3 regions of the Psychromonas sp. psych-6C06 genome follow, and region 3 is predicted to be linked to each of the others. Evidence: predicted binding sites of a transcription regulator. Region 3 holds the regulator's gene; each other region holds the start of a gene.
What was found. The regulator sigma-54, encoded in region 3, starts transcription at its own class of promoters, with help from an activator protein. The targets are predictions, from matches to a motif close to GTTGGCACGNNNNTNGNNT.

Region 1 (3,290 bases), on a different contig from region 3:
ATCAAGTGCTGCAAGTGCTTCTTCAAAAGAAACAGCAACTTGTGGAATCGCATCCGCTTCTTCTTTAGGTAGGTCGTATAGATCTTTATCTAAAGCTTCACCTGGATCAATCTTGTTCTTGATTCCGTCAAGACCCGCCATAAGCATTGCTGCAAAACCTAAGTAAGGGTTCATTGTTGGGTCTGGGAAACGTACTTCGATACGCGCTGCGCGTGCTGTTGGTACGATTGGAATACGAATAGAAGCACTGCGGTTACCTGCAGAGTATGCAAGCATTACTGGTGCTTCAAAACCTGGGATAAGACGCTTGTACGAGTTAGTTGATGCATTGGTAAATGCATTGATCGCTTTAGCATGCTTGATGATACCGCCGATGTAGTAAAGTGCCATTTGTGACATGCCACCGTATAGATCACCAGAGAACAAGTTAACGCCATCTTTACCTAAAGATTGGTGACAGTGGTTACCAGAACCGTTATCGCCAACAAGTGGTTTAGGCATGAACGTTGCTGTTTGACCGTATGCGTGTGCAACGTTATGAACAACGTATTTGTAGATTTGGATCTCATCTGCTTTTTCAACCATTGTGTTGAAACGACAAGCGATCTCATTTTGACCTGCTGTTGCTACCTCATGGTGATGTGCTTCAACAACAAGACCCATCTCTTCCATGATTAAACACATAGCAGAACGGATATTTTGTGAAGAATCAACAGGTGCTACTGGAAAGTAACCGCCTTTGATACCTGGACGGTGACCGGTGTTACCATCTTCGTATGAAGTGCCTGAGTTCCAAGCTGCTTCTTTCGCGTCTACTGAGTAGAATGCGCCACCGATGCCATTGCCGTATTTAACGTCATCAAATAGGAAGAACTCTGGCTCTGGGCCAAATAATACGGTGTCTGCAATACCTGTAGAACGCATGTATGCTTCTGCACGCTTAGCAACAGAACGTGGATCACGATCGTAACCTAACATTGTTTTAGGCTCTAAAACGTCACAACGTAAGTTAAGTGTTGCGTCATCTGTGAACGGGTCAAGTACTGCTGTTGCAGGAACAGGCATTAATACCATGTCTGAATCTTGAATACCTTTCCAACCAGCGATAGAAGAACCATCGAACATTTTACCTTCTTCAAAGAAGTCTTCATCTAGTTGGTGATGTGGTACAGAAACGTGCTGCTCTTTACCGTGTGTATCAGTGAAACGTAAATCAACGAATTTAACATCCTGTTCTTTAATAAGAGCAAGAACGTCTTGTGCAGTTTGTACAGACATGTTTGAAACCTCTATTAACATCAATAATGAATTTATTCCCATGCAAGTGAGCGAAAACTGTGCCAACTTGATCGGTACCTATTATATAGCCCTTTGTTTTAAAAACGACTTAAATATTCGTCAATGACTGCACCACAAAGGTGCAAAGGTGGATCTTTTTGGTGCTCCATTGTTGAGCGCTCCGCATTGAAGCCATTTTTTCATCTTAAAGGAGCATATAAGCTAATTGTGACGTAGTTAAAACTTTCTATTTTTGAAATTATGGTTACAATGTGCGCACTTTGGATAGCTGACTAGAATTGGTTTGGTTATCTCTTTATACCAATTAGATGAACTGTACAAATTTTGTTAAGTTTATCTAATTGGTATTTTTTCAATTGTTACTTTTTGAGGCGCATCATGTCGTTAGATAAATTAAGAAATATAGCTATCATTGCTCACGTTGACCACGGTAAAACAACCCTAGTTGACAAACTACTAGAGCAATCTGGGACTTTAGATGCACGCGGTGGTAATGAAGAGCGTGTAATGGACTCTAACGATTTAGAGAAAGAGCGTGGTATTACCATTCTTGCTAAAAACACAGCGATTGAGTGGAATGACTACCATATCAATATCGTAGATACTCCAGGACATGCTGACTTCGGTGGTGAAGTTGAGCGTATCATGTCTATGGTAGACAGTGTTTGTTTGATCGTTGATGCTGTAGATGGCCCGATGCCACAAACGCGTTTCGTAACACAAAAGGCGTTCGCACATGGCCTTAAGCCAATTGTTGTTATCAACAAAATCGATAAGCCGGGAGCACGTCCTGAATGGGTTATGGATCAAGTATTTGATCTGTTTGATAACCTCGGCGCAACTGATGAACAGTTAGACTTTAAAGTAGTTTATGCTTCTGCATTAAACGGTTGGGCTAATACTGAATCAGATGAAGCGACTGAAAGCATGGAACCTTTATTCCAAGCGATCGTTGATGGTGTTGATGCACCTGACTGTGACCGTGACGGTGATTTCCAAATGCAAATTTCTCAACTCGATTACAACTCATACGTAGGTGTTATCGGTGTTGGTCGTGTAACTCGTGGTAGCGTTAAAGTTAATCAACAAGTCACTATTGTTGGTGCTGACGGTAAAGAACGTAAAGGTAAAGTCGGCCAAGTATTAGGTTACTTAGGTCTTGAGCGCCATGATGTTGAAGTTGCACAAGCAGGCGATATCATTGCAATCAGTGGTTTAGGTGAGCTTAAAATTTCTGACACTATTTGTGCACAGACTAATGTAGAAGCAATGCCTCCACTAACAGTTGATGAACCAACGGTAACAATGACTTTCCAAGTAAACACTTCACCATTCTGTGGTAAAGAGGGTAAATACGTTACTTCACGTAACATCCTTGACCGTTTACAAAAAGAACTTGTACATAACGTTGCACTTAAAGTTGAAGAAACTTCTGATCCAGATAAATTTAAAGTATCTGGCCGTGGTGAGCTTCACTTAGCTATTTTAATCGAAAACATGCGTCGTGAAGGTTTCGAACTAGCGGTATCTCGTCCTGAAGTAATCGAACGTACTATCGATGGCGTATTACATGAGCCAATGGAAACATTGACTATTGACTGTGAAGAAGAGCATCAAGGTGCTGTGATGGAGCAGCTTGGTATCCGTAAAGCTGAAATGACAAACATGAGCCCAGATGGTAAAGGCCGTGTTCGTTTAGACTTTATGATCCCAAGTCGTGGTCTAATCGGTTTCCAAACAGAATTCATGACACTAACTTCAGGCTCTGGTCTTCTTTACCATAGCTTCGATCATTACGGCCCTCATAAAGGTGGCACTATTGGTCAGCGTCAAAATGGTGTATTGATTTCAAACTTAACGGGTAAAGCGGTTACTTACTCTCTGTTCTTCTTACAAGATCGTGGTCGCCTATTCTTAGGTCACGGTACAGAAGTATATGAAGGCCAAGTTATCGGTATTCATATCCGTTCAAACGACTTAACGGTTAACTG
Region 2 (3,290 bases), on a different contig from region 3:
TAAATACTGAGGTTGATGCTGAAATAATTGAGACAGATATTCAAGAAAAAATGGCTAATAAAAAAATATTGGTTGCAGATGACTCTTCTGTTGCAAGAAAGCAAATACAACGTGCAATTAGTGCATTAGGTATTGAATGCGACTTAGTAAAAGATGGTAAAGAGGCGTTAGACCTGCTTAAAGAAGTGGCTAAAACCCAACCTGTCATTGAACGATATGCCTTAATGATTTCTGATGTTGAAATGCCTGAAATGGATGGGTACACATTAACTTCAGAAGTGAAGGGAAATCCAGATTTATCTGCCTTGCATGTTATTTTACATACCTCTTTAAGTGGCATATTTAATCAAGCAATGGTTGAAAAGGTAGGGGCGGATGACTTTATTGCTAAGTTTAACCCTGATGAGTTAGCAACTGCAGTGCAAAAGGTTATCAATTTAGATGATCAAATTATTAATTAATAAGTGAGAAATTATCTGTGAGAGCACTTTCTGATGATATTTATAAGCAGTTTTCCGACTTTTTAGAGGTGCAATGTGGCATTGTCCTAGGTGCGAATAAACAGTACCTAGTGAAAAGCCGGTTGATTCCATTAATGACTCAGTTTTCTATTTTGTCACTTGCTGATTTAATTCATCAATCCATGAGTTATAAAAATAGAGAGCTGAGAACCGCGGTCATTGACGCAATGACCACTAATGAAACATTGTGGTTTAGAGATAGGTATCCCTTTGAATTATTAACCAACAAAATTTACCCTGAACTGTTAGCGAAGAAAAAAAGCTTAAAACTATGGTCTGCAGCTAGTTCATCAGGTCAAGAAGCTTACTCTATTGCTATGACTACCATGGAGTACCAAAAGAAACAGTCGCAATTAGGAATGAATGTCCAAATAATTGGTACAGATATCTCTAATACCATGCTAGAACAGTGTAAAAATGGCATTTATGATACCTTAGCATTGTCACGCGGTTTATCTGAAGAGCGTAAAAAGCAGTTCTTCTCTCCTGTAAATGACGGCTCTGGAAAAATGCAGGTTAAGCCGGAAGTCAAAAAATTGACCAGTTTTAGAAATTATAATCTGCTAGACAGTTATGCTGGGCTTGGAAAGTTCGATATTATTTTCTGCCGTAATGTTTTAATCTATTTTTCAAGTGATGTTAAATCTCGCATTTTAAATCAATTTGCTAGTGCCCTTAATCCTGGTGGTTATTTAATACTTGGGGCTTCAGAATCCCTCACTGGCTTGACGGATAAGTTTGATATGGTGCGTTGCAATCCAGGTATCATCTATAAACTTAAAGGTTAAGCTTTTTCATTGCCTCTTTCATTTTGAGGGAGGCAATAGTTGCCTCCCTATTTATCCCCGTATTAAAAACAGCGACAATTTATTGCCATTCTGGCTTTCTTTTATGGCACTTTAGATGTTCTGGTAAGAAGGTCACCATTGTTCCACTTAGTATACTTGCCCTTTAATACTTATTATCTAACCCCACCCTATAAATTACACTTATTTTCTCTTTTGGCACATGCCTTGCATTATATTTACAGAGGAGAAATTTATGGCGATTAACTTTGAAAAAGCATTAGGTATTCATCAGCACACAATAGGCATTCGTTCGCGAAGAACTGAAATTTTAGCGGGTAATATTGCTAATGCAGATACCCCAGGTTATAAGGCGCGAGATATTGATTTTAAAGATGCGTTACAACAGGCTAAATCTCGATCTGGTGTATTTTTAAATCGTACTCATGAAAGTCATAAATTTGCTCAATCATTTTCAATGGCACAATCAGGTGAATTATACCGTGTAGGAAATCAGCCTGATACAGGCGATGGTAACTCTGTCGATACAGAAGTGGAGCGTAACCTGTTTATGAAAAATAGCATGGAATATCAAGCTAGTTTAGATTTCTTAAATAGTAAAATTTCAGGTCTGCGTAAAGCGATTAAAGGGCAGTAGTTGATGCGAGGAGAATTATTATGAGCTTATTAAGAGTATTAGATGTATCTGCAACCGGTATGAGCGCGCAGTCTCTTCGCTTAAATACCACTGCCAGTAACTTGGCAAATGCGAACAGCGTGAGTAGTAATCGTGAAGAAACCTATAAAGCGCGTCATCCAGTATTTGCTGCAGAACTTAATCGCGCCAAAGGCGGGCTAGGCAGCAGTGTTGGTGTAAAAGTGCAGGGGATTGTAGAGAGTGCTGCACCGCTGAATCAAGAGTATGCACCTAACCACCCTAAATCTGATGAAAATGGATTTATTTATCATTCTAATGTAAATGTGATGGAAGAGATGGCAAATATGATCAGTGCTTCACGTTCATACCAAACCAACGTACAAATTGCCGATGCTGCTAAGCAGATGTTGAGCCGTACATTACAAATGGGCAAAAGCTAAGGGGTAACTTATGACTGCAATTAATCCATTGCTAAACCTCAATACACCGCTAACCAATGAACAGATTGAAGCGAATAAAGAGGTTGATGCTCAGCAAAAACTACAACAAGAGGACTTTTTTGCACTGCTTTCTCAACAGTTAGCTTATCAAGACCCTTTTAAACCCGTTGATAATTCAGAAATGATTGCGCAGATGGCTTCTTTCACCACTGCTGAAGGTATCACAACAATGGGGACAGAGTTTGCAGGCATGAAGGAAGTATTAAGTTCAAGTCAAGCGTTACAAGCTTCTTCTTTAGTAGGTAAAAAGGTATTGATCCCAAGTAATCAGGGTTATCTTGCAGAAACTGGTGGTATAGATGGTTCGATTAATAGTGCTACTGGTGCTTACGGTGCAATGGTCTCGGTAGAGAATAGCGCGGGTGTGGTGGTACGAACAATTAGTTTAGGCGATATTGGTGCGGGTAATAAGCGCTTTTCTTGGGATGGCCTTGATAATGCAGGTGAGCGTTTACCTGAAGATACTTATACTTTCAACGCAAATGGCACAGTTAATGGTCAAGGTGAAGAATTAATGGTCGCAAGTTATGCACATGTACAAAGTGTGAGCTTAGGTGGCGGGCAAGCTGGTGTATACCTCAACCTTCAAGGGTTAGGTGGTATTGAGCTTTCAGATGCAATTGAAGTTGCAGAAAATAAATAAGAGGGAAATATTATGTCTTTTAACGTTGCATTAAGTGGTATCGCGGCTGCGCAAACAGATTTGGATTCAACGGCAAATAATATTGCCAATGTTGGGACGGTAGGTTTTAAAGAGTCCCGTGCAGAGTTTGACAGTGTTTATGCGAACTCTCTATTTTCTAATAGTAAAACAAAAACAGGTGAT
Region 3 (3,290 bases):
TCTGTGCTAATCGCATCTATATAGATGATATCTATTTTTACTTTGCATTTTAATGTTGCTAGCAAGGAGTCAATTGCATCAGAGTCACCTGGTAGATTACGAACATCTAGAGTGATGGCTATTTTATTATTTTCTACATCAACGGTATCGAGGAGTTGATCTAATAATTGGAAGGGCACACCATCGATACAGTTATAGCCTAGATCTTCAAGCACATGTAGCGCGATTGTTTTTCCTGAGCCGGAACGTCCACTGATGATGATTAATTTCATTTTTTTCCCTCGCAGTTATTCAATTTGCAATAGGTTATATAACTGCTCGTTAGTTTGTGCGCTTCTTAGTTGTCGCAAATAGGGTTTGTCGAGCAATTTTTGACTTATTTCTGAGAGCGCCTGTAAGTATTCTTGGCATTTATCTTCAGGAACAAAAATAGCAAATAATATATCGACTTTATTACCATCGTAAGAATCATAATCGATCCCTGAATGGCATTGCATAAAAATAGCAGTAGCTGGATAGCTACTGTCAATTTTAACGTGTGGAATAGCAATTCCTAGCCCAACTCCAGTAGAGCCAATTTTTTCTCGTGCAATAAGCGAATTGAATAATTGCTGCGAGTCGATATCTAATTTTTCAGCTGCAATAATGCTGATTTTTTCTAATGCGCATTTCTTACTGCTGCAGCTAGTTTGGCTAAACACAGAGTCTTTATCTAATAGGTCAGATATTTTCATAATATTATTTTCTAGTGGCACAATTGGCGCGATTTTATCAGGTTAAATAAGAATGGCTATACAAGAACGCCCATTTTTTAATATTAATCAATATTAAGCGATTTAGCTTACTTAACCTCAATTCTGGTTAATGAAAGCTTTATGGTGTTTAAAACCACGATGCTGCTACTTTTATAATACAGTGCCTTCATTTTTGCGTAGTTCAGGCAAATTATCGTCGCAATAATGGGGTATTGGTAGATGTTTTAACGCCGAAATTCGCGGAAATAGCTGTATTGTATCGCTTTGCTTATCCAGAACTTAGGTTAGTTATCTAAACTTATAGTAACTGCTTGCGTTGATTAGAGGGTGGGATACCTAAGGACTCCCTATATTTAGCAATAGTGCGTCTTGCTACTTTTATCCCCTGCTCTTCAAGTAACTGAGTGATTTTGTTATCGCTGAGTGGCTTAGTAGTGAGCTCTGCATTTACTAACTTTTTAATTAACGCACGGATAGCAGTCGATGAACATTCGCCACCACTCTCGGTAGCAACATGGCTAGAAAAGAAAAATTTTAATTCATAAATACCGCGGGGTGTATGCATAAACTTTTGGGTGGTAACTCGAGAAATAGTAGATTCATGCATTTCAACTTCAAAGGCAACATCATTGAGCACCATTGGTTTCATTGCTTCGTCACCATATTCAAAAAATGCTTGCTGTTGTTGCACGATACAGTTTGATACTTTTAACAATGTTTCATTACGACTTTCGAGGCTTTTAATAAACCACTTCGCTTCTTGAAGGTTACCCTTAATAAATTGCGAATCTGTTTTACTAATATTACCTTTGCATAAGTCTGCATATTGTTGATTGATAGAAAGGTTCGGATCACAGTCCTGATTTAGCGATACGCGCCATTGTCCACCTATTTTTTTCACATAGACATCAGGTACAACGTATTGTGCTTGCGTATCTTCGAATTGATTTCCAGGACGTGGCTCTAAGGTTTGAATTAGGCGCATAATTTCTGCGAGTTCATTCTCTTTCAGTTTGGTCTTGCGCGCTAAAGTACGGTAATCTCGGTTACCTAATAGGTCCATATGTTCTTCGAGAATCATTAATGCTTCTGCACGCCAAGGGGTATCATCACTGAGATGCCGTAGCTGTATTTGTAAGCAGTCTTGTGCTGACTTAGCCGCAACACCAATGGGATCAAAATGCTGTATTCGTTTTAAAACTGCTTCGATCTCATCTAACTCAAGATCTTCAACTTCATTACTCAACGCTTCCAGTATCGATTCGCAGCTACTGGTTAAGTAGCCAAACTCATCAATGGAGTCGATAATAGCGGTTGCGACTAAGAGATCGGTTTGAGAAAAGGGAGTTAGTTGCATCTGCCATATTAAATGATCTTGAAGAGAAATAGATGACTCTCCCTGATAGACGCTATCTTCGCCTTCAAAAGAGGATGAACCTGAGGAAATTGAAGTTGTTGGAGGCGGTGTATAAGCTTCTTCCCAGTTGCTTTCATCAGGTTGCTCTTGTGAAAATTCTTGTTGGGTAAGTGCTTCGGCTGTATCAAGTTGACTACTGTCTTGCTCTTTGACGACATCTTGAAGTGAGCTGTTATCTTCTTGCTCTAGTAATGGGTTTTCATCAAGCGCATTTTGAATCTCTTGTTGTAAATCAAGGGTGGATAGTTGTAATAATTTGATCGCTTGTTGTAATTGTGGGGTCATCGCAAGTTGCTGACCCATTTTCAATTGTAACCCTTGTTTCATCAAAGCTTGTATTTCCTGATATAAATAACTAGTAGCTATGTCTTAATAACTATATTTACAATAACTATAGTTTAAATTCTTCACCTAGATACACTTGTTTTACATGATCATTTGCCAATATTTCGTCTTGTGTCCCAATTGCGATAATTTCACCATGGCTAACAATGTATGAGTGTTGACAGACATCAAGCGTTTCACGCACGTTATGGTCAGTAATTAGGACGCCTAAGCCTCGATCGCGAAGTTGACCGATAATATTTTTGATATCAATGACTGAAATTGGATCAACACCTGCAAAGGGCTCATCTAGTAGAATAAATTTAGGTTCGGTTGCTAGTGCTCTGGCAATCTCTACACGTCGACGCTCGCCACCCGAAAGGCTCATGCCTTTATTATTACGAATATGGGTAATATGAAACTCTTCTAATAGCGTATTCAGTTTTTCGAGGCGTTGATCTTTGGTAAGTTCTTTACGTGTTTCTAAGATACCCATGATATTTTCAGTGACTGTTAAACGTCTAAAAATAGAGGCTTCTTGAGGTAAATAGCCTATCCCTTTTTGTGCTCGTATATGCATTGGGTGATGTGATATATCTTCACCATCGACAATAATGGTGCCTTCATCCTGCTTCACTAAGCCAACGACCATATAAAATGAAGTGGTTTTGCCTGCCCCATTTGGGCCGAGTAACCCAACTATTTCTCCCGTCTTGACGGTTAAGCCTACACCATTTACTACGGTACGGCCTTTATAGCTTTTTACTAAACCTTTTGCGATTAACTCAGCCATT

Region 1: a site for sigma-54 is predicted at 1,327-1,345, ahead of glnA (glutamate--ammonia ligase). Genes of this name have one in related genera too.
Region 2: a site for sigma-54 is predicted at 1,522-1,540, ahead of flgB (flagellar basal body rod protein FlgB). Genes of this name have one in related genera too.

The regions. Positions count from the first base shown of each region.
Region 1 is NZ_PIZM01000009.1:175,327-178,616, forward strand. Features, by position in the region: gene glnA (glutamate--ammonia ligase) at 1-1,278, opposite strand, end outside; gene typA (translational GTPase TypA) at 1,678-3,290, shown strand, end outside.
Region 2 is NZ_PIZM01000002.1:387,672-390,961, reverse strand. Features, by position in the region: gene CW745_RS04945 (chemotaxis protein) at 1-461, shown strand, start outside; gene CW745_RS04940 (CheR family methyltransferase) at 479-1,309, shown strand; gene flgB (flagellar basal body rod protein FlgB) at 1,563-1,964, shown strand; gene flgC (flagellar basal body rod protein FlgC) at 1,985-2,404, shown strand; gene CW745_RS04925 (flagellar hook assembly protein FlgD) at 2,415-3,107, shown strand; gene flgE (flagellar hook protein FlgE) at 3,120-3,290, shown strand, end outside.
Region 3 is NZ_PIZM01000012.1:23,088-26,377, forward strand. Features, by position in the region: gene rapZ (RNase adapter RapZ) at 1-272, opposite strand, end outside; gene CW745_RS14700 (PTS sugar transporter subunit IIA) at 288-734, opposite strand; gene CW745_RS14705 (RNA polymerase factor sigma-54) at 1,054-2,499, opposite strand; gene lptB (LPS export ABC transporter ATP-binding protein) at 2,564-3,289, opposite strand; gene lptA (lipopolysaccharide transport periplasmic protein LptA) at 3,289-3,290, opposite strand, start outside.